Regions from separate parts of the Psychrosphaera sp. HA2-10 genome, predicted to be linked through region 1. Evidence: predicted binding sites of a transcription regulator. Region 1 holds the regulator's gene; each other region holds the start of a gene.
What was found. The regulator sigma-54, encoded in region 1, starts transcription at its own class of promoters, with help from an activator protein. The targets are predictions, from matches to a motif close to GTTGGCACGNNNNTNGNNT.
Positions count from the first base shown of each region.

Region 2: ACZ1GV_RS02565 (DUF2726 domain-containing protein) is a predicted target of sigma-54. The motif match lies at 4,195-4,213, and genes of this name have one in related genera.
Region 3: ACZ1GV_RS09075 (S8 family peptidase) is a predicted target of sigma-54. The motif match lies at 1,810-1,828, and genes of this name have one in related genera.

Region 1 is NZ_CM146341.1:2,366,652-2,376,927, reverse strand. It holds gene ACZ1GV_RS10880 (CvfB family protein) at 1-141, opposite strand, end outside; gene mgtE (magnesium transporter) at 198-1,553, opposite strand; gene ACZ1GV_RS10870 (HPr family phosphocarrier protein) at 1,653-1,922, opposite strand; gene rapZ (RNase adapter RapZ) at 1,936-2,796, opposite strand; gene ptsN (PTS IIA-like nitrogen regulatory protein PtsN) at 2,799-3,248, opposite strand; gene hpf (ribosome hibernation promoting factor) at 3,340-3,627, opposite strand; gene ACZ1GV_RS10850 (RNA polymerase factor sigma-54) at 3,661-5,154, opposite strand; gene lptB (LPS export ABC transporter ATP-binding protein) at 5,207-5,932, opposite strand; gene lptA (lipopolysaccharide transport periplasmic protein LptA) at 5,948-6,436, opposite strand; gene lptC (LPS export ABC transporter periplasmic protein LptC) at 6,429-6,986, opposite strand; gene kdsC (3-deoxy-manno-octulosonate-8-phosphatase KdsC) at 6,986-7,552, opposite strand; gene ACZ1GV_RS10825 (KpsF/GutQ family sugar-phosphate isomerase) at 7,552-8,517, opposite strand; gene ACZ1GV_RS10820 (calcium/sodium antiporter) at 8,534-9,499, opposite strand; gene mlaF (phospholipid ABC transporter ATP-binding protein MlaF) at 9,737-10,276, shown strand, end outside.
Region 2 is NZ_CM146341.1:535,237-545,512, reverse strand. It holds gene glnE (bifunctional [glutamate--ammonia ligase]-adenylyl-L-tyrosine phosphorylase/[glutamate--ammonia-ligase] adenylyltransferase) at 1-1,863, opposite strand, end outside; gene ACZ1GV_RS02570 (CYTH domain-containing protein) at 1,873-3,438, opposite strand; gene ACZ1GV_RS02565 (DUF2726 domain-containing protein) at 3,546-4,154, opposite strand; gene mtnN (5'-methylthioadenosine/S-adenosylhomocysteine nucleosidase) at 4,350-5,048, shown strand; gene ACZ1GV_RS02555 (cobalamin biosynthesis protein) at 5,072-6,010, shown strand; gene ACZ1GV_RS02550 (rhodanese-like domain-containing protein) at 6,034-6,417, shown strand; gene ACZ1GV_RS02545 (L,D-transpeptidase) at 6,424-7,584, opposite strand; gene ACZ1GV_RS02540 (thioredoxin family protein) at 7,659-8,135, shown strand; gene lysS (lysine--tRNA ligase) at 8,338-9,918, opposite strand; one part of gene prfB (peptide chain release factor 2) at 10,043-10,276, opposite strand, start outside.
Region 3 is NZ_CM146341.1:1,969,697-1,979,972, forward strand. It holds gene nhaB (sodium/proton antiporter NhaB) at 1-1,175, shown strand, start outside; gene dsbB (disulfide bond formation protein DsbB) at 1,178-1,708, shown strand; gene ACZ1GV_RS09075 (S8 family peptidase) at 1,869-4,091, shown strand; gene ACZ1GV_RS09080 (EAL domain-containing protein) at 4,194-8,111, shown strand; gene ACZ1GV_RS09085 (YfcL family protein) at 8,262-8,546, opposite strand; gene ACZ1GV_RS09090 (ATP-NAD kinase family protein) at 8,547-9,698, opposite strand; gene ACZ1GV_RS09095 (elongation factor P hydroxylase) at 9,676-10,276, opposite strand, start outside.

The sequences.
Region 1 (10,276 bases):
TACTTCATCGCCTTCATTTGCGTCTTTAGGAGCGTGCTTACGGGGTATTAGTAGCTCGTCGCCATTTCCAGCATCCACAAAAACACCAAAGTCGACGATTTTTGAGATAGGGAAGGTGTTGGTTTTTCCAACTTCAATCATTTAATTTTTCCAATTTTACTGAGAAGGCATCGCGACTAATTACTAATTAAACGAGGTTACAATAACAACCAAGTCGCCGTGCCTAAGAATGCAAATATGCCGACTATGTCGGTCACTGTGGTAAGTATAACACTACCTGCTAAAGCTGGGTCTATGTTCATGCGTTTTAATGCAAGTGGAATTAATACGCCAGATAAGCCAGCTGCAACTAGGTTCATGAGCATAGCAAATGCGAGTACGCCACCAAGCATTAAGTCCTGCTTCCATATGGCAACAACACCTGCAATCAATACAGCCCAAATAAGACCATTTAGGAAACCGATAGCAAGCTCTTTACCGAGCAACCATCTAGAGTTTGAATCTGTAACGTGACCTACCGCCATACCACGAATAACCAAGGTTAGGGTTTGGCTACCCGCTACACCGCCCATACTGGGGACTATGGTGTTTAATACTGCTAAAAACGCCAATTCATCAAGTGTTGTTTCAAATAAGCTTGATACAAAAGCGGCGAGTAATGCTGTGAATAGGTTTACGCCAAGCCACAATGAACGCTTTCGGGTACTGTCTAATACTGGAGCAAAAGTGTCGGCTTCATCGTCAAGACCCGCCATGCTTAACATGGAGTGCTCAGCGTCTTCACGAATAATATCTACAACATCATCAATAGTAATTCGGCCCAACAACAAACCATGCTCGTCAATTACGGGGGCCGTCATCCAATCATAACGTTCGAATAAGGTTGCCACTTCGGACTCGTGCATAGATGCAGGAATCACTTCGAAGTCGGTTTCCATTACTTCTGATATCAGTTTACTAGGATTAGAGGTAACAAGTGCCGACAAAGATACTTCACCAATAAAATGATCTTGCTTATCGACTACATAAAGGTAATCGGTATTTTCAGGTAAAGACTCTTTTAATCGCAAATATCGCAATATTACGTCAACGGTCACATCGGGACGAACCGTTACTGTATCGGTATTCATTAGTGCCGCTGCAGAGTCTTCTTCATATGACATCACTCTCTCTGCGCGCGCTTGATCTTGTTTATCCATGCTCTTCAGCACTCGACGATAAACAGCATCGGGCATACTTCTTAGTACTTCTGAAAAGTCATCGTCGTCAAGATTAGTAGCAGCCTCAGCAACTCTTTCCGGTTCCATTGCTCGTAATATTGGATTACGAACTTCATCGGAAAGCTCTTCTAAAACGTCGCCTTGAATACTACTGTCAATGAGTTGCCAAATAACGGCACGACTTTTTGGAGGAGAAGAATGTAACAACAGTGCAATGTCATTTGCGGCCATAGAATCAAGCATATTCCGCACACGAACAAACATACCGTCACTGATGGCAGTATTAAGTTCATTAATAGGAATTGTATATTCTTGTTCTAGTAGTTCTGGCATTTCTTGAGCGTAGGTTTCTGTTGTTTACCTTGTGCACAAGTCTAACTTAGATTAGCGTTTTATGATAGTAACTGGTTGTTTTTGTAGCGAGATAATTAGTTATTCAGATTCATCAAAACGATTAGAAATAAGTTCACAAATAGCTTCGAGAGCTTGCTTTTCATCGCTCCCAGTTGCGGTAACGTGTATCTCTTTACCTTGATTACTTGCAAGCATTAGTAAGCCCATGACGCTATCCGCACTGGCGGTTTTATCACCTTGTTGTATTTGAACTTTTGCATCAAATTGTAAGGCGAGTTGCGCCAATTTCGTCGCAGCCCTTGCATGTAACCCAAGCTTATTCTGGATTGTAATTGTTCGTGATAACACTGGGGTTGTGACCTTACAGTTGCTCTAAATAACGGCTCATCTCTCGATGGCGAGTTTTTACATTTTTTCCACGAGAACGGAATTGCTCAGCTAGCGTTTCAGCAATATATACAGACCTATGCTTTCCTCCGGTGCAGCCTATTGCGATCGTTAAATAACTACGATTATTACGCTCTAAGTGAGGTAGCCAGGTGGACATAAAGTTATTGATTTGAAATATGAATTTATTCACAAGTGGTTGACTAGAGAAAAAATCTTTCACAGGTAAGTCTAAACCGGTTAATGCTCTAAGCTCTGGTTCCCAATGAGGGTTTGGTAGAAATCGAGCGTCAAATACAAAATCGATATCATTTGGTACACCATATTTAAAACCGAAGGACTCGAACGTAATAATAAGTTCTTTATCAGACTTCCCTAATATCTTTTCTCTCACCATCTCGGTTAGTTGATGAACATTTAAATCCGAGGTATCAATATATAAATCTGCTCTAGACGATAACCCATCTAAAAGCTTACTCTCCTGTGCGATTGCATCAGGTAATGACGCATCACCTTTGGTTAAAGGGTGTAGGCGTCTTGTTTCACTATAGCGACGAATTAATACGTCATCTTTAGCATCTATATATAGAACGGTCGTCTTTACGCCTTTAGGTAAGAAATCTAAATTATCCATTAACTCTTGTTCAGAGCTGGGTAAGTTTCTAACGTCAATACTGACGGCAACTTGAGGATAATTTTTAGATAAGGAGTGTGATAATGCAGGTAATAGATTAACCGGTAAATTATCTACGCAATAGTAGCCTAGATCCTCTAGTACTCTTAATACGACAGTCTTCCCTGAGCCTGAACGGCCACTAACGATAAATATATGCATGATTAAGCAGCTTCAATTATTTGGTAAAGATCATTATCAGTTTCGGCGCTTCTTATTTTACGAAGCATTTCTTTATTATCAAAAATCTCTGCGATTGATGCTAACGTATTTAAATGCACATCACACTGATCTTCGGGAACGAGTAACGCAAAAAATACGTCAACTGGTCTATTGTCTATTGCATCGTAATCAATGCCAGGGTGGATAACAATTAATACCGCCACTGGGCTTTCATTTGGTTTTATTTTTCCATGAGGAATAGCAACGCCATTTCCTATTCCTGTGCTTCCCAACTTTTCTCGATTCATCAAACTCGAGAGTATATCTGTGCAAGTGAGATCTGGTAATTTTGTACTCGCGATCTCTGCGATGTGTTCGAGGATCTTTTTCTTGCTTTGGCAATCTGTCAGCACTTTTGTGCACTCAGGTCGCAGGAGTAGCTTTACATTCATGGTTATCTTTTACTGCTTTACTCTTTTGATTTAAATCTCAAAAGATTGGTTAAAAGCACCGTCCATGGCGCTTTAAAATTAATAAAAAGAGTTAATGTCTAGTTAACTTTTCTTTATGTTTAATTACTTGACGGTCAAGTTTATCAATTAAGGAATCAATTGCAGCATACATATCAGTATGCTCGGATGCCGCAAATAGTTCACCACCATTTACGTGCATGGTTGCTTCTGCTTTTTGGTTGAGTTTCTCAACGTCTAAAATCACGTGGACGTTATTAATATGGTCAAAATGACGTTCTAACTTTGCAAATTTCGTATCAACATACTCTTTTAAAGACTCTGTTGCATCGACATGACGACAAGTTAAATTAATTTGCATATGCACTTCCTTCTGAATTGATAAAATGGATTGTTAAACCAATCGTTTTCTCTGGTTTGAAGGGGGAATGTTTAACGATTCCCGGTATTTTGCGATAGTTCTTCTGGCTACTTGGATGCCCTGTTCGGCCAGAATATCAGCAATCTTACTGTCACTTAACGGTTTTGCTTGGTTTTCTGCAGCAACTAACTTTCTTATTAAAGCCCGTATTGCAGTGGATGAACATTCACCACCATTTTCGGTGCTAACGTGGCTAGAAAAGAAATACTTTAACTCAAAGATTCCTCTGGGAGTGTGCATGAACTTTTGTGTTGTCACACGCGATATCGTGGACTCATGCATATCGACCATTTCTGCTACATCATTTAGAACCATTGGTTTCATCGCCTCTGGTCCGTATTCAAAAAATGCTTGTTGTTGTTGCACGATACAATTAGATACCTTCAATAAAGTGTCGTTTCTGCTTTCTAAACTTTTAATAAACCATTTTGCTTCTTGTAAGTGTGAACGAACAAATTGCGCATCAGAGCTATTGGTTGAAGTTTTAGACAGTGAAGCATATTGTTCGTTCACTTTAATTTTAGGCATAGAATTAGGATTTAGCTCTACTAACCAACGACCTTTTTTCTTTACGACGGTAACATCTGGAATTACATAGTCAATTTCGTCTTTTATAACTAGGCTTGCGGGATTTGGATTCAGTTGTTGAATCAAGTCTAGTGCTTCTTTTAATTCTGATTCTTTTAATCTTGTTTTGCGAATTATAGTGCGATAATCACGGTTCGCTAAGAGGTCGATATTTTCAGCAATAAGTTCAATAGCCTCTTCACGCCAAGGTGTGTCAGGACTATATTGCTTTAACTGAACCAACAAGCACTCTTGTAACCCTCGCGTTGCAACACCAATGGGATCAAAGTGTTGGATGCGTTTTAAAACCGCTTCAACTTCCTCTATCTCAACATCTTCTATGTCTACAGACTCAACGATATCCTCAACAGATACCGTCAAAAAGCCTTTGTCATCAATAGCATCAATAATGGCTGTTGCAATAGCTAAGTCATGTTCGGAAAAAGGGGATAGATTTAATTGCCATTTTAGATGGTCTTGAATATCAACAGTTGTTTCACCTTGATAAACGGTGTCTTCACCGTCGTAAGCAGGGCCTGAGCTTGCAGGAGCTGCGCTCATGTAGTCATCCCAACTGGAATCTGTGGGCAAGTCATCACTTATGGTCTGATCTTGTATATTTTCGTTTGTATCGCGTTCTTCTCGCGTCCACTCGATATCGTCGTCGTTAGATGAAACAGAGGCTTCATTTTCATGACGATCATGGTTGTCCTGTGGTAAATCGATTTGTTCAACTGAGCCATGCTCTTCATCAGCTTCCAACAAAGGATTACTATCCAAGGCTTCTTGGATCTCTTGTTGCAATTCTAATGACGACAACTGCAACAGACGAATAGCCTGCTGTAATTGCGGGGTCATTGTTAACTGCTGACCCATTTTAAGTTGTAATGTTGGTCTCATTTGATCCCAGTAAAGTACTGACTAAAATAAACTTATTCGTGCTACCAAAATATCAAAGTTTGAACTGGTCACCAAGATAAACTTTCTTAACTATGTCACTTTCTAGCACTTGAGCCGGAGTTCCCTCAGCAATAAGCTCTCCATGACTAACGATATAGGCTTTTTCGCAGACATCAAGTGTTTCACGGACATTATGATCGGTAATAAGTACACCAATTCCCTTTGCTGTTAATTGTTGAATTATTTTCTTTATATCTATGACAGATATAGGATCAACACCCGCAAAAGGCTCATCTAATAGAATAATTTTTGGATCGGCAGCCAATGCCCTTGCAATTTCTACGCGGCGTCGCTCACCACCAGACAATGCCATGCCAAGACTATCGCGAATATGATCAATATGGAATTCAGCAATTAAGTCATCAAGCAAATCAGCTTGTTGGTTTGCATCGATATCTTTTCGCATCTCTAGTACCGACATTATGTTTTGTGAAACTGTCAGCTTTTTAAAGATAGACGATTCTTGTGGTAAATAACCAATGCCTTTGCGAGCTCTTACATGCATCGGTTCGTGACTCAAATCGATATCATCAAGCTGAATTAAGCCTTTATCGTTAGGCACTAAACCAACAATCATGTAAAAAGTTGTTGTTTTACCGGCGCCATTTGGTCCTAACAAGCCAACTACTTGACCAGCTTCTACCGACAAGCTCACATCTTTAACAACTTGACGACTTTTATAGGATTTGGCTAAGTGCTTTGCCACCAACTTGGTCATATTTAATTTCTCTACTTAATTATTTGGCTGTGTTTTTTTCGTTTTTATCGTAGTAGTTACACGACCACCTGTGGACTTGTCGCCATCAGCTTTGACTCTTTGTGCATTTAAATCAAATACGATATTACCACTTTCAACAATCGAGCTACCTTGCTTATATTTAGCTTGGCCATTCAATTCTAAAATACGCTCATTAATCATATAAACGACTTCTAATGCTGTGGCCTCTAATGCTTCGTTATTAGGATCATTTTGCAAAAAGCGAGCAGGTTTGCCTTTTGCTATTAGTTTTTCGCCTACGCCGTCTTTTGTAATTACATATAATTCATCAGCAGTGATCGTGAGCGTCCCTTGTTGTATTTTTACGTTACCGCTGAAATACATAGTGTTATTTTTGTAATCAAGATCTTGGTTTTTAGAATCAATAATCAGATCGTCGTTAGCAAAAGCGTTAACGCCAACAAACGCAAGCATAACAAGCGTCATCTTGATGAATTTAGTCATTTTTCGTCCCTTTTAAAATTGTTCTTACGTGATGTTTAAGTTTCACTGTTTGAGCTTTAAGATCGGCAGTTAGACCTTGCCCTTCAATAGTTGTTTTTTCACCGCGAATTATAATTGGCTTGTCGGTCTCAACGACTTGAGTGTCGAGATCTATTTCTAAGTATTGGGTTTCAATACTGGTTACGAGTTCGTTATTGGTTAACTGGTACATTTTAACGTTACTGTCTAAGGTTAGTCGGCCATCTTGAACACTGCCAAGATCTGCGGCTAATCGCCAAAACGGAGCATTGTTTTGATAAATAATAAATTCGGGCTGCTCGAAGTAAGTCAAAGCTAACTGGGCGTAGTGTTCCATTTTTTGTGAGAACACCTCTTGCTTTAAAGTACCGTTTTTGTCGAACATTTCTTGATGCAGTAATGTTGCAGTGAAGTCAGGCGTTAACACAGGCTCTTCTGAGTCATCAGCATTACTTTGATTGGTAAAAGCTGGAAACCAAAGGTAAAGGCTGATGCCAACAAAAATAAGGAGAACAAGTAATCTAAGTCTCATTAGGTACTTGAACCTTCAAAATTACTGGTAATAAACGCTTCACCTTTTTGTGCCATGATTAGCAGATCGGTTAACTCGCGCACGGCACCTTTTCCGCCATGAGTAACGGTACAGTAGTGTGCAATCTCTTTTACATAAGGATGGCCGTCGGCAACTGAAATAGCCAACCCGACTTTTTGCATCACTGGTACATCAGGGAAATCATCACCAATAAAAGCAACTTGTGATGGGGTGACGGATAAGTCTGCACACAGTTGATCAAAACCGATTAGTTTTGTTTCCATACCTTGATATATGTATTTCACGCCTAGGCTTGTCATTCGGTCTTCAACAATTTTAGAGCGTCGCCCGGTAATGACTGCAACTTCACATCCTATATTCATTAAAGACTTAAGCCCGAAGCCATCTTTTGTATTAAATGCTTTGAGTTCTTCACCGTTATTAGCCATGTATACAGAACCATCTGAAAACACGCCATCAATATCACAAATAAGCAATTTAATATTCTTAGCGCGAGCACTGACGTCAGTTGAGACTTTTTGATACCAGGTTTCAAATCGTTTCATTAAATAACTCCAGCCTTCAGTAAATCATGCATATTAAGCGCACCGATGGGTTTGTTGTGCTCGTCAATGACAAATAAACAACTAATTTTTTTGGCTTCCATTAAAGTTAACGTTTCAGCTGCTAATACGTTGGCTTTTGAAGAGGTAGCGTTTGTCGTCATTATATTGGTAATTTTAAGATCCGTTTTAAATGAGTCATGATCTAACCAGCGGCGTAAATCACCGTCGGTAAAAATACCAATCAAGGTGTTGTCCTTGTCGGTGATACCAGTCATGCCAAGACCTTTGGCGGACATTTCGATTATCGCTTCTTTTAAGGTTGCTTGATCGCTAACAACAGGGATGCGATCTTCTGTATGCATTATATCTTTGTTTGTTAGTAATAACTTACGACCTAAAGCACCTCCGGGGTGGCTTAGTGCAAAGTCTTCTGCTGTAAAACCTTTTGCTTCCAATAGTGAAACGGCGAGGGCATCGCCAAGTACAAGGCTTGCCGTCGTTGAAGCGGTCGGTGCTAAGCCTAGCGGGCAGGCTTCTTCTTCTACACCTGAAAATAGATGAACATCGCTGTTTTGCGCTAAAGTTGATTGTTTATTACCTGTCATAGCAATGATATGACAACCAAATCGTTTTAAAACTGGCAGTAGAGTAACAATTTCAGACGTTTCGCCACTGTTCGAAAGCGCAAGGACAACGTCTTGTTTAGTGAACATTCCTAAATCGCCATGGCTTGCTTCGCCTGGATGAACATAAAATGCAGGAGTGCCTGTGCTTGCTAACGTAGCTGCAATTTTATTAGCTATGTGTCCCGACTTGCCCATGCCCGTTACTATCACTCGGCCTTTACAACCCATAATAATATTACACGCGGCAACAAAATTTTCGTCACAAGATTGGACTAAATTCTCTATCGCATTTTTTTCAATTTCGATAACTTTTAATGCAGATAAAACTAAAGGATTCATAGTTAAAACCTTAAACTTAGGCAAATAGCAAGAATTGATAACCAACAAACGCAGACAGTAAAATAAAACCTTCAACGCGATTTATACGTCGAGTGCGTTGCGCAAAACTCATTGCCATAATTAACAATAATACAGTTGCACCTATCATCACAAAAATATCACGCGATGCAGCCGATGGGTCAATTTCGCTAGGGTTAATTAACGCCCCTACTGACAATACCGCAAGAATATTAAAAATGTTAGAGCCGATAACATTACCTATGGCCATGTCATCTTCACCTTTTAAAACGCCGGCAACACTGGCGGCGAGCTCAGGTAAGCTTGTACCGATTGCTATGATAGTTAAGCCAATAACGAGCTCGCTTATTCCAAAGTGCTGAGCAATTATGACAGCAGAGTCTACTAAAAAGTGAGAACTTAATGGCAATAAAACTAAACCCGCAATAACCCAAAACACGGCATTAAGAGTTGGGAGGTTATCAGGAATGTCACCTTCAACTTCTGCAAGGAGTAAATCAGTTGCAGCCGAATTAGGACGTTTTGCTAGGTAAATGAGGTAGCCGATAAATACGAAAAACAAGACGAGAAGTAATATTCCTTCATTAAAAGACAAATAGTTGTCGGCTAATACCCACCAAGCCAATAGAGTAAACCCTAATAAAACTGGCATTTCTCGATACAGCGTTGAGGATGAAACTAATAACGGGCGAACTAAAGTAGTGATACCCAAGACTAAAAGAATATTAGTAATATTCGAACCAATGGCATTACCAACGGACGTGTCTGTCGCACCCTTTAACGCAGCGTTAGCCGAAACCATAATTTCGGGTGCAGATGAACCCATTGCAACTATCGTTAGACCAATGATCATTGGTGATATTCCAAGGTTTTTAGCTAAACCTGATGCACCGTACACAAACTTGTCTGCGCCCCACACTAAAACAGCAAAAGAGATAATCAGAATAATTGAAGCGATTAACATGATAAAGAAACTTAAAAATATTGATAAAATAGTACCGTTATTGTGGCGTTAGTCGCGCCAGAAAGCAAAATATATTGCTGTTTTCACTTATAGTTAGTTAATTCTTAGACAAATTTATAATTAGACTAAAAAGTTATTTGAAATTCATAATTTTTAACATTTCAAACATAGCTAATTGGCGCATTAATCAATACAATGTCCGATCAATGGGCATACCACTAATTAAGCGGAGACAAGGTGAATAAAAATTCTTCAGATTCTGATCACCAGCCTGAGGCTTTGGTAGAGTTAAAGAATGTTACGTTTTCTAGAGGCGACCGCGTTATCTACGATGATATATCGCTAAAGTTTCCAAAAGGAAAGATAACAGCGATTATGGGACCAAGCGGTATAGGCAAAACGACAATGTTAAGGCTTATTGGTGGTCAACTTATGCCTGATACCGGCGATATTTTAGTAGCTGGTAATAACATTCCTAAATTGTCTCGTTCTGCCCTGTACAAAGTTCGCGAAAAAATGAGCATGCTGTTTCAAAGTGGCGCCTTATTTACCGACATGACCGTATTCGATAATGTTGCATTTCCAATTAGAGAACACACTTCATTACCTGAAGATATTATTCGCACCATGGTGTTATTAAAACTTGAAGCAGTAGGTCTAAGAGGCGCGAGAGATTTAATGCCTGCTGAGTTATCAGGTGGTATGGCTCGCCGGGCTGCATTAGCACGTTCGATAGCGCTTGACCCAGAATTAATAATGTTTGATGAACCTTTTGTT
Region 2 (10,276 bases), 1.2 Mb from region 1:
GGTATACAATAATTTCGGGTCAATTAACTGATCTAAAAGTAAAGGGAAGTTTTTTAATTCTTGGCCGATGAAATGACTCGCTGAAACTAGGCTTACTAACTGAGTCAACGCGCCAGGATGTTCTACTAATAACGCCAAATAAGTTGTTCGAGCCGCTATTCTTTTTATAATTTGAAGGATATCACGACATTGCTGAGTAGATATTTGTTGGTGTTCGCATTCAGACATTAAATGCGGAACTAATAAATCCAAACGATCTCTACCTTTAGAGCTCAGTACTGCTTTAATTAAATCCGGTTTGAGTTCATTTAAACACAGCTCCAACGACTTGCGACTATCTAAGTCAGTGCTTACTGCACTTTCAGACTCTGTAGTTTGTAGTTCAACTTCTTGTGGGTCTGAAGACCAAGCTGATTGCCAATATTCAAGCCTAGGATCATTCTTTGAATTTTGTTCATTGGGCGCTTCGCCAATTAACTCAGCAAAAATGTGATGAATAACTTGGGTAACATTATCAACCTTTGTTAGTAAGTGCGTCCAGTCACTTAGCCCTAACGTGGCAAGTAATCGATATTGATTTATCTTATCCTTGGGAAGCGTCTGAGTCTGTTTATCATCAAATGCTTGTAAATATTGTTCGCAATCTCGCAACCAAAGATAACTTGCCTGAATTGCATTTGCTTCATTTTCGGTAAATATTTTTAATCTAGCAAGTTCAGGTAATACCGATAAAAAACTAGGTAGCTGCAGTTGAGGCTCTTTTCCTCCTCGCAACATTTGCAGGGCTTGTACGATAAATTCAGCTTCTCGAATTCCACCTTTGCCTAGTTTTATATTGTTTACTAAATTTCGTCTTACCACTTCCGTTTCAATCTGTCGTTTCATCGTACGCAACGACTCGATGACACTAAAGTCAATATAACGGCGATACACAAAAGGTTTTAGCAAATTAATCAGTTGGCTTTGAGCCGACGCTTCTTCATCAGAAGTAAAGTCATCATGAGCTAACGGCCTGGCCTTTAAAAGCGCGTATCGCTCCCACTCCCGGCCTTGCTCTTGGTAATAATCTTCAAGTGCAGCAAAGCTACTCACTAGTGGGCCACTGTCACCAAACGGCCTCAAGCGCATATCCACTCTAAAAACTTGACCATCAGGTGTTAACGTATCGAGTAAATGAATAATTTTTTGTGCTAATTTAGTAAAGTAAGCTTGGAAATCTTCTTGTTTTCGCCCCCCGGAAGTCTCTCCTTTTTCTCTGTAACAGAAAATTAAGTCTATATCGGAAGAAAAGTTGAGTTCATATCCTCCTAGCTTACCCATTCCCATCGCAATTAATGTGACACGGTTGCCATTGTTTAATATTGGTAAACCCCAACGAGGTGCTAAATCAGCTTCGGCCCATTGACGCGCCAGTCCGTAAAATAAGTCTGCCGCATAAGAAAGTTGACGCATGCTGTTTTTAATATCAATTTGACCAAGAAAATGCTGAGCAGCAATGCTTGTCATTATGTGCTGTCGGTGAATACGTAGGGCTTTTAACGCTTCTTGCTCATTTTTTGCTTGCCATTCTTTTTCGGTCATGGACCAGGTTGGGGTTTGCAAGTTTAAATGATTATTTGCCAAATCTTTTAGAATTTCCGGATAACGGGTGCAATTGCGGTAAATGAAGTCGCTAATAGCCAATAAATAAATCAATGTCGACGCGTTATCCTCGTCGACTCGGCAGATATTTAAGGCGCGAATCTCGTCTAAACGATGTTCACCCAATTGGCGTAACGACTCGTCTAAATGCTCTAGACTTATTATTGCACTATTGCCATTTTGCTTATTAGTGGCTTGTTCAAGCTCAGCTTCGTCATTCACAATTATAATCTACCAATACGGTTTAATTTGACTGATGCTGCCAATTGAGGCTGCTAACGCCTTGTTTAAGCTATCTTGCTTCCCCTTAACCCAAGCTAGATATTCAGAACTCACCACAGCATTTAACGATGTCTCATTATTTTCACCGTCTTGAATATCGACGGATAGTAATTTTTCAAGTCGCGTCAATAGTAAAAACTCTTCACAACCCACCAGCAAATCATGTTGGCTATTGTGCATTGATTCGCCCTGCTCTGCATATAAACTACCTAATGTAATCCCAGTCAATAAAGATTCTACAAGAGGCCAATAAAGGGCAACTAAGTTAGCTTTGTCGCTGTTATTTGTATAATTCGCTAGTGCCACCTGCACGTTTTGCCAGGCTTTTTCTAGCCACAAATTCGATAACTCAACAAGAGGCTCTTTCAACAAAGCCAAGTTTTCAAGTGGCATAGATTGTCGCCATTGTTTTTGGCTCAACCACTCTACAAAATTTACCACTAATTGGTTGTATTCAGTGGTACTAAAAAAGCCTACTGCTTTCATTAACTTTGATTCTGGTAATTGCTGCTGTGCCATTATTTCTGACAAATGCTCGCTGTTTTCTATTTCTTTTCGATACGGACTCTTGCGACTAACCAATTGGTTGAGTTGATAAAAGCTATCGACCCATTTGTGCTGATGACGGATACCTTTAAAGGCTTCAATAAAGTATTCTATTTGTGTTTGTGGTAATGCAGACGAAAAAAGCTGAAGTATATGAATAATCAATGACCAGCCATCAATGACTTTTCGAAGTGCTTTAGGTGACATTGACGAACAAAAAACTTGTTCATTGTGCTGAACAAATTTTAAAGCCTCGGATGCTGCCTTAATTAGAGCGGTTTCAAATTCTACATTTTCAGGAAGTTCTATTCGATTAAGATCGGTGCATTTCAGCATTTTGCCCGTCAATAGCTGATAACCTCGGGCGGCTTTGCTAAGGAAACCAAGACGCACATCCACTTGTGAATTGATGTAGTGAGCTAGATTAAACAGATCCTGTTCTTGGCCAGACACAAACTCAAGCTCAATTTCACTGATAATAGACTCTTGCGAACCCGAGCGAATAACACCTTGATCTAATACACATTCAATAACGGTGCCTGAAGGCATTTCAACGAGCCAAGTCGTTCTTTCAAAATCAGTCTCAAATAACAATTTCAAATTAGGCTGGATGTTGTTTACAACAAATCCTGTTGGCCATATGTTGTTATCAAATAAACTTAAGTCGGCAACTAAACTCAATGGCGTTGGTAACTCAACATTAAATTCTGGACGGCGATGAAGACCACCAATGTCTTGACCCGCTAACTTAACGGTTTGCTCAGCTTCAATATGACCGTCTGAGAACTTACTCGAGCGGATTCGAAGACCCATGTCAAAACTTCGTAACGTTTGATCATCTGTATCAAAATAACCATTACGTAGCTGCTTTTGGTGAGTTGTAGTGATATTAAAATGTGAAGAACTTAGTGCAGAAATAAACTTTGCCACTAAGTCAGGTTGGATAAGAAACTTTAACTCTATTTCCATTAATTAAGGTTCTGTTTGCTATTGGAGTGGTCAGGTTACCTAACTCACTCCACAAACTCAATGATTAGCCTATTTTACTGAAATCATCCATGATGATGGCAAGACTTCTAAGATGCCTTAGCAATGCCAAGACCACCTAGCTGTGCCTTTACTTGCCCAGCAGATAAAGCACCTACAGGTCGGCGAGGAATGTTACCTTTGAAAATAGGTTCTGGCGGATAGGCACGCTCTTTTTTGCCAATTTTGTATAAAATGCCATTTCTAATTTCGTCGACTTTGTAACCTGTTTTCACTTTTATACGAATATGAGGAATACCCGCCGCTTCTAGTGCGCCTGTTACGAACCAGTCTTGCTTTGATTTATGGCCGCCACTTGCTTGATTCACTAAATCGACCGCAGCAATGATGCGATATGTTTGAGGGTCACAAAGAACGTAATCAATAACTTTACTTGACGCTTTAATCATAGCCGAACGCTTGGCTCGACCTTTAACGCTATCTTTGGTCTCAATAATATCTTGCAGACGTACACGATTAACTATTCGGTAGTCATTCCCTACAGCTTTATCTAACAAAGCCAAAAAGCCTCGTTCAACGTTAGTAAATAGCTGTGACTTCTTTTTAAAAGGATAAGGATTGCTGGTGTCAATAAAGTGACTGGCCACTAATGCGATGGTCAAAATCAACCCTACTAATAAAACTAAAACCCATTCCATATAACTCTCCACTAAACGATAGATAATTCTCTATCGATATAAGCAGATACTGTGCCATTTAAACGTTTTATTTTTGACACCTACTTCTATTTCTGTTTTTAGTGCTTTTGCATAGCCAAGGAGCTATAGCTCTATTATAATTTCTCATAATTTCAGATTGATAGATTACTATCCAAATTTACAAGAGAGTTTGATATGACAATTGCGATTATTGGCGCAATGGAACCAGAAGTTGCCATTTTAAAGAACAACATGGAAAACCTGAACACCACAAAAATAGCTAACTATGAATACTTTTCGGGTCAGCTAAATGGTCAGGATGTGGTATTAGTTCAGTCAGGCATTGGCAAGGTTGCATCGGCTATTGCAACTGCATTGTTAATTAATAACTTTAATCCTGAATATGTTATTAATACCGGCTCAGCGGGTGGTTTTGACAAAGAACTAAAAGTAGGTGACATTGCGGTTGGTAATCAGCTTGTTCATCATGATGTCGATGTTACTGCGTTTAATTATGAGTTTGGTCAAGTGCCAAACATGCCTGCGCGTTTTAGTGCCGATGAAAAGTTGGTGGCATTGGCAAAAGAGTCAATCGCAGAAATGGATGAGATCACTTGTAAAGTGGGTTTAGTTGCTACAGGCGACAGCTTTATGTGTGACCCGGTTCGTATCGAGGCAACTCGACAGCAGTTTCCAGATATGCTTGCAGTAGAAATGGAAGGTGCCGCAATCGCACAAACTTGTTATCAAATGGATACGCCGTTTTTAGTGATTCGTTCACTTTCGGATATTGCAGGAGAGGAATCTCCAATGAGCTTCGATGCCTATCTAGAAATCGCGTCTAAAAACTCATCTGAGTTAGTGATGAAGCTTTTAAATAAATTATCTAAGTAACATTCAATATTATGATTGAAACAATGGCTGAACTTCCACACTTATTGGCTGCAGCCATTGTCATTGTTATTGAATGGATATTACCTATCCCGTTTCGATATTCGACTTTAAAATTATGTGCTCTTCTCGCCGATGCTATCGCTAAAAAGGTAAATAAACCCGGCAGCGATCGACAGCGCCAAATCTCGGGTTTCATGTCGTTACTTACCTATTTTGTATTTGTCACTGTCATTATTTGGGCATTGTTGTTTATCATGCCCTATGATGTATGGACAGAGGCGATTCTTCTATACATTAGCCTTAGTTATCACTCCGTCGCAAAAGTTAATAAATCAATAAAAGATGCCCTGCACAATAAGCAGAACACCTTAGCAAAGGACTACCTGGCCGAGCATGCTGAATTTGATACTAAACCACTATCGACCCTTGGAATTGTCAAAGGCGCTTTAGAGGTGGAAATACGTACGTGGGCAACCGCGTGGTTAACGCCCATAATACTATTTCTTACTTTTGGCGGAGTTGCTGCGATTGCGTATCGAGTATTGGATATTGCCGTTCAGCGTTGGTGTGCTTTCGACCCTAAATTTGATAGCTTTGGGTTGCCTAGCCTAGCAATCCGTTCGACACTAGATTGGCTTATTGCGGTAATTGTTGCGCCAATTTACTCTGTGTTTAAGTCGAGTCCTGGGTGGTGGCGAATGTTTCGTAAATATCAGCCTGACTGGCCAAAGCAACAAAGCTTAGTTGAACTAGTTTGGTCGTGCATAGTTGCAGCAGGTTGCAGAATTGAAATGGCAGGTCCCGCTATGTTTAATGGCGTAAAGGTAAAACGACTACGAATTAATGAGGGTCAGAAACCGTCTCAAACTACCATTGCTGAACTTCAAAGTTGGAATACCCGATTCATTATTTTTGTATTAGTGCTTATATTATTATTTTGGTTAATCGCTAATACTATTTAGTTATCTATTTATAAGGAGTTTTTATGTTAAAAAATCTATTTACCCTGCTCGTCAGTGTGTTGTTAGGGGTTATTAGTTATACGAGTACGGCAGCAGATACTGCTAAAATATCCGCTGAAGAGTATTTAAAAAACAAGGATAACTACCAAATTTTGGATGTCCGTTCGCCTAGCGAATTTGCCGAAGGCCATATTGAAGGCGCGATTAATATTCCACATCACGCCATTATTGATGAAATAGCGAAACTAAAAGGGATTGAAAAAACCATTGTTGTTCATTGCCGAAGTGGTCGCAGGGCTGAAAAAGCTGAATCTATGATGCGAAAAAATGGCCTTACCGACTTCATTCACTTAGACGGAGATATGCTTGGTTGGCAAGCAAAACAACTGCCTTTGGTAAAACCTTAATTGATTTTATTGCTCGGAAAGCGTGGCTTCAAGTAAGCCCTCTTTCTCAGTCTCTTTTGCTAACAAACTTTCATTTAACAAGTCTTTATTACGCTGCTTTAGTTCTGCCAACTTTTCATTAACGTCACTTGTAATAATAACTTTGTCTCCGTTCTCTAATAAACTATAAACCAGTTCAATGTCACGGTTTCTCAGACGCACACAACCATGAGTAGTGCGACTGCCAATTGAGTCAGGGTTAGAGGTTCCATGTAAAAACAGCGAGTTCCCAAAATGTAAGGCATGATTGCCCATGATTCCTCGCCAGCACCGCTCCCCTCTCGCTATTTTATCGGCAAATTCCACTTCCATTTTTTTAGGTATACACCATTTAATTCCATCGCTATCAAACAACTTAAACTCAACATTAAACTCACCCTCTGGCGTATAGTAACATTTACCGCCTTGGCTCTTTGGTAGGCACCTGTCATAACCGAGTGCAACGGGAGAAGTCATGATTGGTTTAATGTCTTGCATAGTTTGCTCATAAACCGTCACGTTAAAAGAAGACTTATCGATAATAACTAAACGTTGGGTATCAGCAGAACGTTTAATTTGCTTGGGCTGCGTTCTGTCTTGCAAACGCACTGGCTTTATTAACCAAACAGGCTCTGGTAATGGCTGCCATTTGTCTTCAGGAAAATGTCCGGTTACTTTCAAAGAGTCTTCATTTTCGAAAGCGCTGGTGAATGTTTTTCCCTTGTACCATTGACCAATAGCTTTACCTTGACGATCAAAAACCGTTGCATCTTCGAGCAATCGATAAGCTTTAGCTTTTTGCCTTTTAGCATTTAATAAAGTCTCTTCAGGAACATGAAATATCGTCGCAGGCGCGGAGGTCGTTTGTGGGTGCTGCTCTTCAATATTACTTGATACTTTTATATACCACATTGGAAAAATGGACTGCCACTCGCCTTCCGGAAAGTGTCCAGAGACTCGAACCCAAAGCGTGTCTTCCATGTTTGATGTAAATAAGGTGTGACTTGGCCAAGACTGAATCACCTCGCCATTGGGCTCATCATAAACGTCGACTTTTGCCGTTGTTAAATAGGTTTTTGCCGCCCAACTAGGTGCGACAAACAAGCCAAGAAATACAACCGTCATCCATAACGTTACTCTTTTTTTCATTACAAAAATTCCAATATTTGAGCGCCTTATGTTCTAATGAAGCAACGCACTTTTAAACATTCCAGGGTAATACCATGAAGAATAAAACACTTACCGCTATTTTGCTATCTCTAACGCTTGCCTCCGCACCAAGCTTGGCAAAGGACTTTTTTGTTGGCGAAATTTCCGGGCCAAGTATATTAAAAGAGTTTAAGTCTTTCGCTTCGCATAAAAATGATGTGACTTACAGTAAAGCTGATCTAGCCTCTCTTAGGGCTATTGCAGAACCAATAGAAGTAAAAGTGTTTTTTGGCGAGTGGTGTCACGACAGTGTAAGAGAAGTACCCCGTTTAATTTCGTTATTTGAGCAACTCAACAATAACAACATAAACGTTTGGTTTTATGGCCTAGATACCGCAAAGTCAGACCCTAGTGGCATAGCTCTGAAACATTCTATTAAAAAGACACCAACGGTTATCGTATATAAAAATGGCGTTGAGCTAGGCCGATTCCTTGAATTCCCAAAAACAGACTGGGCGAATGATATTGCGCAGTTGGCACTGAAAAAATAGACTAAACATGACCCATCCTGAAATAGATTGACTGACCCATCCTGAAATAGATTGACTGACCCGTCCTGAAATAGGTTGACACTTATTTCACATTAAAAAAGGAGCTCTAGATGAGCTCCTTTTTTTAATCCTTTTTATAAAAGGGCAACTTGTCTTTGGCATCTAGCCGGAAGCGTTGTTGCTCACTTCTATAACGAGCGCCTTATTCCGCTGAATCGTCCTGTTGCTCATTATTAGCAACCGGCTTCATGTGCGGGAACAAGATAACGTCTTTAATGGTTGGTGAATCTGTAAACAACATTACTAAACGGTCGATACCAATGCCTTCACCAGCTGTTGGCGGTAGACCATATTCAAGCGCTTGAATGTAGTCTTCGTCAAAGTGCATAGCTTCAATGTCACCAGCATCTTTTTCTTCAACTTGTTTCTTAAAGCGGTTTGCTTGGTCTTCAGCGTCATTTAACTCCGAGAAACCATTTGCAAGCTCACGCCCACCAACAAAGAATTCAAAACGGTCAGTAATAAACGCATTTTCATCATTACGACGAGCTAGTGGAGATACTTCCCACGGGTAGCCTGTAATAAACGTAGGTTGGTCTAATTGCTCTTCCGCTGTTGCTTCAAAGATTTCACAAAGGTATTTACCTGCACCCCAGATACCTTCTACTTCAGGCTCTTTAATGTGAAGTTTTTTAGCAATCACTTTTAGTGTGTCTAAGTTGTTTTCAGGATCTTTAATTGCAGCTGCCCATTCAGGGTTGTTTGCTGCTTCATCGTAATACTTAAGAACCGCATCAGACATGGTTAAGCGAGTAAACGGTTGTCCAAAGTCATATTCTTTAGTTTCAACAACGTTACCATCTGCATCTTTTACTGTGTTGATCACAACCGCTGTACCTAAGACATTATTAGCAACGGTGCGTAGCATTTCTTCCGTTAAGTCCATCAAGTCATTGTAATCCGCATACGCTTGATAAAATTCAATCATAGTGAATTCAGGATTATGACGAGTTGATAGGCCTTCGTTTCTGAAGTTACGGTTTATTTCGAATACACGTTCAAAACCGCCAACAACCAAGCGTTTTAAATACAGCTCAGGCGCTATACGAAGATACATGTCACGGCTCATTGCATTATGGTGTGTAATGAACGGACGAGCTGAAGCGCCACCAGGAATGACCTGTAGCATTGGCGTTTCTACTTCCATGAATTCACGCTCAGCTAAGAAACGACGAATACCTTCCACTACTTTTGAGCGGATCATGAATGTTTTACGAGTATCTTGGTTAGTGATCAAATCAACATAACGTTGACGATACTTAGCTTCTTGGTCTGTTAGGCCATGAAACTTCTCAGGCAATGGGCGAAGCGACTTTGTAAGTAGCTCATAGCTTTCCATATTTACATATAGATCACCTTTACCAGATTTATGTAATGCACCAGACACACCAATAATGTCACCAATGTCTAATACACCGTATTTTTCTTTTAAATCTTTCTGAACATTTTTGTCTGCATAAGCTTGAATGCGACCTTTCATGTCTTGTAATAACATGAACGGACCACGCTTAGCCATAATACGGCCAGCGATAGATACTTTTGTATCCATTTCAATTAGCTTTTCTTTTTCGAACTCACCAAACTCTTGTTGAAGATCGTCGCTATAATGTTCACGACGGAATTTGTTTGGATGTGCGTTAGCCGAGCAGTTTTCGCGGATGTTTTCTAACTTTGCACGACGCTCTGCAATGAGTTTGTTCGCGTCTTGAGTTTGTTCAGTCATTTATGTTCTCAATTACCGTAAAATGATTAATCTAATGATTTATGTACTGTTTATTTTTAGTGTAAGTCTGTTCTACTGTCTAATTAATATTTAACAGACTTATTAGCACGATTTATTAAAAGTCTTATAACCCTGCTTTCAAGCTTGCTTCAATAAATTTGTCCAAGCCGCCATCCAAGACTGCCTGCGTGTTACGACTTTCAACACCTGTTCTTAAATCTTTAATGCGTGAGTCGTCTAAAACGTATGAACGAATTTGACTACCCCAACCGATATCCGATTTATTGTCCTCAGCTGCTTGTTTTTGTTCGTTTTGCTTAAGCATTTCCAATTCATAAAGCTTGGCTTTTAACTGCTT
Region 3 (10,276 bases), 400 kb from region 1:
CAGCCGCTTTTTTATCGGCTTTTCTAGACGCACTTACCGTTGTAGCCGTAATCATTACCGTTGTTACTGGCTTCTACATGATTTACCACAAGGTCGCATCGGGAAAACAGTTTAATCATATTGAACACGACCATACTTCGGACGACCATTTAGACAACTTAAAGCGTTCTGATTTAGAAGAGTTTCGAGCTTTCATGCGAAACATCATGATGCACGCTGGTGTTGGTACAGCTTTAGGTGGCGTTTGTACCATGGTTGGTGAACCACAAAACTTAGTAATTGCTGAACGCGCTGGATGGCAATTTGTAGAGTTTGCACTAAGAATGGCGCCAATTACTATTCCTACTCTTATTGCAGGCTTGTTAACTACCTATTTAGTCGAAAAGTTCAAGATCTTTGGCTACGGTGCGAAACTACCAGAACCTGTTCGCTTAATTCTTATGGATTACGACGCTGACAGTGACGCAAAAATGACAAAACGTGACAAAGTTAAGCTTGCGGCACAAGTTGTGATCGCGATCTGGCTTATTGTTGGATTAGCCCTTCACTTAGCTGAAGTTGGTTTAATAGGTTTAACAATTATCATTTTAGCAACATCAGCAGCTGGTATCACAGACGAACATCAAATTGGTAAAGCGTTCGAAGAAGCATTGCCATTTACCTCGTTACTGTGTGTGTTTTTTGCCGTTGTCGCGGTAATTATCGACCAAGGCTTGTTTGCTCCAGTAATCTCATGGGTACTCACCTTTGAGGGCAAAACTAAATTAGTCATGTTTTTCATAGCCAACGGCTTATTATCTATGGTCAGTGATAACGTGTTTGTTGGTACTGTTTATATTAATGAAGTAGCTGCGGCGCTTAAAAAAGGCATCATTACTCGTGATGAGTTTGACATGCTAGCCGTGGCAATTAATACAGGTACAAACTTACCTTCTGTTGCGACACCAAATGGTCAAGCCGCATTCTTGTTCCTACTAACATCTGCATTAGCGCCATTAATTAGATTGTCTTACGGTCGCATGGTATTCATGGCAATACCTTATACAATTGTACTGTCGGTAGTTGGTATATTGGCTACCTATTACGGCTTATATGAAGCAACCGAATGGCTGTACCAAAACCACTGGATTGAACATCATGTGGGCCTTGGTGAGCCGAGTTCTGCTGGACACTAATAATGTCGGTAGTAAATAACCTTTCCACTTGGCCAGCTTCGCGCTGGCCTTGGTTTATATTGGCGCTTAGTGCTCTCGTATTAGAGTTAACCGCTTTATATTTCCAATACGGCATGGGCTTAGAACCATGTATTATGTGTGTTTATCAACGCGTCGCGGTATTAGGTGTATTAATTGCGGCTATTCCTGCGTTAATTCGCCCTGATGTAATACTATTGCGTGCGGTGAGTTTTTTAGCATGGATTGTTGCATCTGTGTGGGGCCTAAAGCTAGCGATTGAACACGTTCGAATGCAAAATCCAGACAACTTTATGTTGCTTATGACCTGTGACATATATCCAAATTTCCCAAGTTGGCTTCAGTTACACCAATGGTTTCCAAACGTATTTGAACCACGAGGCACCTGCGGTGATATCGACTGGGTGTTTTTGTCGTTATCGATGCCGCAATGGATGGTGATCACCTTTAGCATTTACGTTTTGACGGCAATATTTTTCCTCTTTGTTCGCCTTGTCAAAAATAAGTCATTATAAACTCGGTTCTTTTTTCCCATCATAAATAGCTGGAGACTCCTGAAAACGTGAGCTTCCAGCGCTCCCCACCAAAAATAATATTTTTATTTAAACAGGCAAACTTTGGCACAAAAACTGCTTTTTATTTGTTTCATAATAATAATAAAAGGTTTTAAGCATTATGTTTTTACCAAGATTGAGCAATAAAAAATGGACTTTGTCGTTTGCTGTTGTAGGTCTTGTTGCAGTCGTATTAACTCTGACTGGAATGAAAAGCTACCAATCACACCAAGCATATATTTTGCAGGGTGCTAGCAAAGGTTCAATGATTTCATTAGTAAATGAAATTGGTGGTGAAGTTGTACATGACTTTGCCGTAATACCGGCAATTTCTGCCATGCTGACAGACGATCAAGTTTCAGCAATTAAAAAGAACAATCCACTAATTCGTCTTTTCTCAGACGCTAAAGTAAAGCTTGATGGTAAATCGGAAGAATGGCATAACAAAAAGCCTCTTCGTTTTAAAGCAAAACAGAGTAAAGTGGTTTGGACAGCAAAAAATAAAACTAGTGAAGATGCAGAACTAGAAAGCATCACTATTAACTGGCCTGCCGCAAACGGTGCGTTAAAAAACTTAAAAGTTAACGGTGAAAAGCTAGTTAAAAATGTAGACGGCAATTCTTACACTCACTATTTCGATAATTTAGTTTCTGTTCAAAGTGGTAGTAAAGTAAAACTGGCCATGAAGTTTGATTCTCTATCAAGTGTTTCAGACTCAGATTATTACATCGCTTTAAACTTATCTGATGGCTCTGTTGTTGAACTAGACTCGGTTAAGCAAAATATTACTCGCAATGAACAGCGTGATACCTACTTCCCGACTCAAGTACGTGCAAATGAGCTACACGAAATGGGTATTACTGGTCGCGGCGTCGGTGTTGCTGTAATAGACTCTGGCTTAGCTAATTTTGAACAACTTGAATACAATTCATTTGGCGAAAAACGTGAAATCCACCGTTTATCACTGGTTGGTGGTAAAAAAGACAAGTTTGGTCACGGTACTCACGTAACAAGCCTTATCGCAAATAGCGAAGTAACTTACACTGAAGATGGTCAACCTACTAACTCTTTCAACGGTATCGCTCCAGATGTTGACCTTATTTCTATCAAAGCATTTGATAAAAACGGTGACTCTACATATTCAGATATTTTATCTGCCATTATTTATGTTATCGAAAATAAAGATCGCCTAAATATTAAAGTTTTAAACTTATCTTTTGGTTCTGAAGTTCAATCCTTGTATTTCTACGATCCTATTAACGTTGCTTTAATGGCTGCATGGGATGCCGGTATTACAGTTATTACTTCTGCTGGCAACACAGGCCCTAACGGCATGACAGTTGGTGTTCCGGGTAACAACCCATATTTAATTACTGTCGGTGCAACTTCTGATAATTACACGCCTTTTAATTTTGAAGATGATTTTGTTGCTAGCTTCTCAAGCTCAGGTCCTACTCACGCTGGCTTTATCAAGCCTGAACTAGTTGCTCCTGGCGCGCACCTACAAGGCTTAATGTCTGAAAAATCATCGTTATTCAAAAACTATAGCGTTTACGACGACAACAATGGTTACTTCCTATTATCTGGCACGTCTCAAGCGACGGCAGTGACTTCTGGTATTGTTGCGCTTATGTTGCAAGACCAACCAAACCTTTCACCTGATGATGTTAAGTGTCGTTTAATTGACACCGCTCGTATGGCACAAACAAAAGAAGGCGATTTAGGTTTTAGTATTTTCCGTCAAGGCGCAGGTATGGTTGATGCCTATGAGGCAGTAATGAGCCAAGCTTCTGGCTGTGCTAATACGGGTATGGACATCAAGAAATCGCTTCAAGCAGAAGAGTTTTACTCTGGTCCAGCACGCTGGAACCCTGAAACTGAAGAATACTATGTTTTAGAAAACGATGGATTCGAATGGGATGGTACTGCTGAAGATGCACTAACAACTCAAGCGATTATTTGGCCTCCAGGAGGATCAAGTAAAGACTTGCCACACCCGAAGAAAAAGGAATCTACATCAAATGCTATTATTTGGCCTCCAGGTGGGTCTAGCAAAGATTTAAAAACGAGTGCTATTATTTGGCCTCCAGGTGGGTCTAGCAAAGATTTAAAGACAAATGCTATTATTTGGCCTCCAGGTGGGTCTAGCAAAGATTTGAAGACAAATGCTATTATTTGGCCTCCAGGAGGGTCTAGTAAAGACTTGAAGACAAATGCTATTATTTGGCCTCCGGGTGGGTCTAGTAAAGATTTAAAAACAAATGCTATTATTTGGCCTCCGGGTGGCTCTAGTAAAGACTTACCTCATAAGAAAGTGACTACGAATTGGGTAAATCAAGAATAAAAATAAAAGGCTCCTCATGAATTGAGGGGCCTTTTTTTGTCATGTGACATATTAGTTTTTACATGATATAAACTAACAACTTCTCACTTTTTTTTGGTCGTTATGAGTTTTCCAAAGTTTTTTAGAACTATCTGTACATTTTCTATTGCATTAGTCTCAGTATTAACAAACTTCGCTTCTCAAGCATCAGAGAAGAATATTTCGAGTATCAACCAAAGCGAGCCAAAAACGTTTCTCCAATCCACAATTATATTCTCATCTCTAGATTCCAATAACCTTCTATCGAATAATACAGTCAATGACATTGCTCAAGATAAACTTGGCTTTATTTGGATTGGTACAAATGACGGTTTAATCAAATATGATGGTAGAGTCGCTCAACACTTTAAATTTAAAATTGGCGAAAAACTAAAGCTCAATAGTAACCTCATCAGAACTATATTTAGAGATTCAGAGGAAAGACTATGGATTGGACGTGATGGAGGCTTGAGTTTATTTTTACCTGAAAAAAATACGTTTTTAAGCTTCGAGGAGCATAAAGACTACAATTACATTAAAGGATTAGAGTTTGTAACAATCGCCGAGGGTCCAGATAAAACAATTTGGTTTGGCACGTCAAAGTCAGGTTTAGTTCAGTTTAATCCGAGCTCAAATTCATTCACGAAGTATACTTCTGACGAAAAGTCGAATCTATCATCTAACCGTATTAGTGATTTAACCTTCGATGCTCATGGAACAATGTACGTCGCAACCTATGATGAGGGAATAAACGTCAAAAACTTTTCCGATTTAAAGTTCCAGCAGTTAACAATAGAGTCTAGCTCTAAATCACAAATAAACGACATAAGAACACTTCATGTAACACAAGACGATCACCTTTGGGCTGGCACAGAATACCACGGCGTTCTTTTAGTTAATTTAAATACAAGAGAAACGAGACATTTCCAGCCAGATAAATCTAACCCATACTCTTTTTGTGACAATATGGTAAATGATGTCATGGAAGACTCTAACGGTTCGTCGTGGTTTGCTACGCAAAATGGCCTTTGCAAGTTTAATTCTCAGTCTCAAAGTTTCACACGATATATTGCAGAAAACAATCGAAATACAAGCTTATTAAGCAATCAGATTAGCTCAATATTTGAAGATGATGGGGGAGTAATTTGGTTAGGTTCTATTAAAGGAGTTAACTACTGGAACGCGTCTAGCAGACCTTTCCAACATATCAGTAGTGCCACATCACCTTTAATGGAAAGTGATGACATTTTATCGTTTGCAGAAACGGACGATAATACTTTTTATATTGGTAGTTTGGAGGGGGGAATAAGTAAATATGAAAAAGTATCTAATTCGCTCACTCATTTTTCGCTTTCTGATGAACTAGGACCAAAACAGCCGATTGCTGTGCCAAGTTTAAATGTTTCATCTTCCAACCGGTTGTGGATTGGCACAATGGACGCTGGTGTTTATGTCAAAAATTTAGAGAACGGGCAATTAGCTCAATACAACATTGAAAATAGTTCTAATACTGAAAACGCACTATCCTCAAATGCAATATCCAAAATAATAGAAACCAAAGAAAGATCGACTGTGGTATCTACTTATGGTGGGGGCCTGAATATTTTCGATTCTGAAATGAACCTTTCTAAAGTTACTGCTTCCGACGGCCTGTCTTCGAATTATATTATAGACGTAACACAAGATGAAAAAGGAAATATCTGGGCTGGTACGCTCGGTGACGGACTAAACAAAATAAACTTGGCGACTGGTGAAGTTGAAGTCTTCAAAATTGATAAAAACAATCCAAATACAATAAAATCCAATTCGATTCTAGGCTTGTTAGATACTAAAGACTACCTATGGATGGCGACTAAAGATGCGGGTGTAGCGAGACTGGACAAGGCAAAACTTGAGCAAGGTATTGTCGACTTTTTGCATATTGGCACAGACCAAGGTTTAGCCAGCAGCTTCACCTATGGTGTGCTAGAAGACGAAAACGGTTTAATTTGGATTAGCCATTCTAAAGGGCTCAGTCGTTTAAATCCGGTTAACCTCTTTTCGGTCAATTTCAACACCAGTCATGGTTTACAAGGCAATGACTTCCACAGTGGCTCATTTTTTAAATCAAAATCAGGCCGCATGTTTTTTGGCGGACCAAATGGCTTTAACACCTTTATACCAAGTGAAGTTTCGTTAAACACGTACAAGCCCCCTATTAGGCTTACTAAATTTAGCCAATCAAATAATGAAACCCCAATACACCAACTCTTTAATAAGAATGGTACTTTAGTTTTAGATTACGATGAAACTGTAATCGATTTTGAATTTGCAGCATTAGACTACACAAAGCCAGAGCTAAACCGTTATAAATACAAAATGGAAGGCTTAAGCGAAATTTGGTCCGACCTTGGGACCAGCAACCACGTATCATTTTCATCGCTGCCAGATGGTTTTTATACGCTTAAAGTAAAGGGTAGTAACAACGGTGGGGTTTGGAGTGACGAACTCGCTATTCCAATTCGAGTTATGCCTCCTTTATGGCGCACATGGTACGCTTATTTATTCTATTTCATTGCCGCCAGTATTTTATTTTTAATACTTGTTAGACAGCAGCAGATTAAAATCCAACAACAAATCGCTAATGAGAAAAAACTGCATAAACTCGCTTATTTTGACAGCTTGACTGGACTGCCTAATCGTCAAAGTTTCTATGAGAGTATGGAACGCTTTTTATCTTTAGCTAAGCGCGGCAATTATAATGCTGGCGTAATGTTTATCGACTTAGACCGATTTAAACGAATAAACGATACTTTAGGTCACAATTTTGGTGACAAAGTATTAATGCAAGTTGCTGAACGGTTACGCCAAAGCGTTAGGAACAGTGACTTTGTCGGCCGAAACTACGATGTAAAGTCATTTAAAAATGAAATAGCTCGATTGGGCGGTGATGAATTTACCGTCTTCCTGAGTCATTTAGACAGCCCAGAAGAAACAACCAATGTTACTCAACGCATTATTGAAAGTATTTCTAAACCAATTACGGTAGATGGCTACGAGGTTTCAGTGACGCCTAGTATTGGTATTGCCATGTACCCGGAAAATGGAAGCACGGTTCAAGAACTGATGAAGCATGCTGACGTCGCAATGTACCAAGCCAAAGAAGACGGACGCAGAACCTTCAAATACTATTCTAACTCTCTCAATGATAGAGCAATGGAGCGACTGCAACTTGAAGAGTACCTACGTTCAGCACTAAAAAACCAAGAGTTTGAGCTTTACTATCAGCCACAAGTAGATTTAAAGACCAACCAAATCACCAAGGCCGAGGCGCTACTTCGTTGGATTCACCCTGAGTTAGGCTTTGTATCACCCGCTGACTTTATTCCTATTGCCGAAGAGTCTGGAATAATTGTTGAACTAGGAGACTGGATCCTTCAGCAAGCGTGTATGCAAGCAAAAGAATGGCGTGACGCAGGACATGATATTCGCGTGTCGGTCAATGTATCTAGTATTCAGTTTAAACAAACCAACTTAGTTGATAACGTGAAAAACGCTTTAGAATTAAGTGAGTTACCAAAACACTTACTTGAGTTGGAGTTAACTGAAAGCGCCGTCATGTCCGATGTAGAAGACAACATAGGTCGTTTACAGATGTTTAAAGACATGGGCATTCGAATCGCCGTTGATGATTTTGGAACAGGTTATTCATCGCTAAGTTATTTGAAGAAATTCCCAATTGATACACTCAAAATCGATCGTTCCTTTATTATTGATATTGATACCAATGAAAATGATGCCGCTATTGTAAAAGCGATTATGCTGCTTGCTGAAACAATGCAGTTAAATGTAGTTGCTGAAGGCGTCGAAACATTGGAGCAATTACGAATTATTGATAGCTACGGCTGTCAATATATCCAAGGCTACTTCTTCAGTCGCCCTCTTCCACATGCTGACTTTATGAAATTTGTGAGCGAAGAGTTTGTTGATAAAAGTACCTGGAAATTAGACCTCATTGGTTAACTCAGTAGCTACTAATTACCATATAAGCTAGTGCTGATTATATGTGAGACATTAAAAAAGGGCTTATCGCCCTTTTTTGCTATTCACTTGTCGCTTTAGAGTAGCCCTAGTTGGCATACTGCAGTGACCCAAGCATGCCTATATCTAACCTTATCCGGCTAAATATTTAATCAAACGGTTTAACATGTCATTAACCGTCACAACATCATTTTGCTCTAACTCACCGTTCTTAATTGCTTTGTTTACACTTTTCTCTACATCATCAACCAATGAGTCTAGAGTTAGCGTTTCTTGTTTAACAATAGCGGTGCCAATAACTAAATCAACATGCCCTCTTAAATAACCACTTGCAAACAATTGATCATCAGTACCTTCTGCTACATAACCATCAAAATATTCTTGAGCCTTATCACTCAATGCTTCTAAATCAACCATCTATAACTCCTCGTAGCCGACTGGGTAAATAACTTGATCATGGTAGCCAGTTACAACTGCAATTGGCCCCGATAACATTTTATCCAACTCAACATCACCGGTATCAGCAATGAGTGGACGACCTTGTAGTGCTTGTAATTTTGTCTTAGTTGCCACAACAATAATATTGTCCCGGCCTATTTCTTTAATTAGCTGTGGAGACAACTGCTGATTACCGCGACCGAAAATATGACCTTGGCCACCTATTAACGTAATAACGAGCTTAGCGCGCTTTCCAGCCACTATATCGAGCAATTGCGCGGCCGTTGCATCAGATGCTATAACTTGTTGATCTAGCAGAACGTCAACGCCAAGCAAGGTATTGTCGCAACCTAGCTCCTCCATAATAAAAGCAACGGTACTGCCTGAGCCCATCACATACAGCTCGTCTTCTTCCATTTCTTCGATAACGTGAGCCGCTATATCTTGAAGCACTAATTCGTCGCTTTCTTTTCCACCCATTTTGACATTCTGCACATAACGCAACTCAGCAGGAATTTGTAACTCTCCATAGCGTTTTGCTTTTACGATGCCTTGTCTAAATAGCGTCTCATCAATATCCATAACATCGGCATCCGTCAAGGACACTAACTCACCAGCCACTAGCATTTTTACAATTCGACCCGCAGCTTTAGGTGTTATTGCATATACACCTGAATGAATCTTACAGCCTGCAGGGACGCCTAAAACAGTGGTTTTATCGACAGATGCGCATATATTACGCGCGGTTCCATCTCCACCAGCAAACAATATCAAGTCAAGATTTAGATCAGACATTATTCGAGATGCAGACTCTGTGTCCTCAAAACTAGTAGTACCATGTTGATTTAAGGTTGGAGAATAAACAATTTGATATGGTATGCCGAGTGCGTGACACGTGCTTTCGCCCATATCACCAGAAACGGTGAACACTTCTAGATTTTGGTAGTAATCACTTACTTCATTAAGTGCTATTTTAATTCGCTCGTTCGCTAGGGGTTTTGCCCCCTTTTGCAATGCTAACTCCGCGGTTTCTGGCCCGTCAGACCCCTTCAAGCCAACCGTGCCTCCAAGGCCAGCTAGCGGATTGACAATGAGACCCAAGCGAAACTTACGCTGCAGTTTGTTTGTCATTATCTTCTCTACTACTATTTTGTTGTTCAAATTGATAGGTAATCTGCTTTATGTCGGTAATGGCTGGTCTTTTGTAATACTGTGCAAGAACCTTCATAAATAATTGAGCGCGCGAAGGAAAGCCATTTTGAAAATAGATTTTCAGTTGCTCAACAATATCGAGTTGGAATGCATGTCGATCTGGCTGCCGCCCTAATTCGTCGCCCGCCAAGTTATCGCAGCTCACTTGAAACGGAAAACCAGCAGAAGCTGATAGAGCCCACTCAATGGCTTGCGGTTTAATTTCAACCGATTGAAATTTTGCTTGTTGTTCAGATGTTCGCCCATCTGGGCAATACCAATAACCATAATCGATTAAGGTTCTACGTTGTTCGCCCGCCAAGCACCAATGTGCTATTTCATGCAAAGCGCTTGCATAAAAGCCGTGAGCGAACACCACTTGAGCATAAGGTTGGGCAACGATTTGATCGTCACCCTGATTTGCAGGTAAGTAAATTGGCTCATCTGCGCCTTTGATTAGCCTCGTATTAAACGTCTCTGAAAAGCATTCATCAAACAAGCGAATAATATCTCTTATC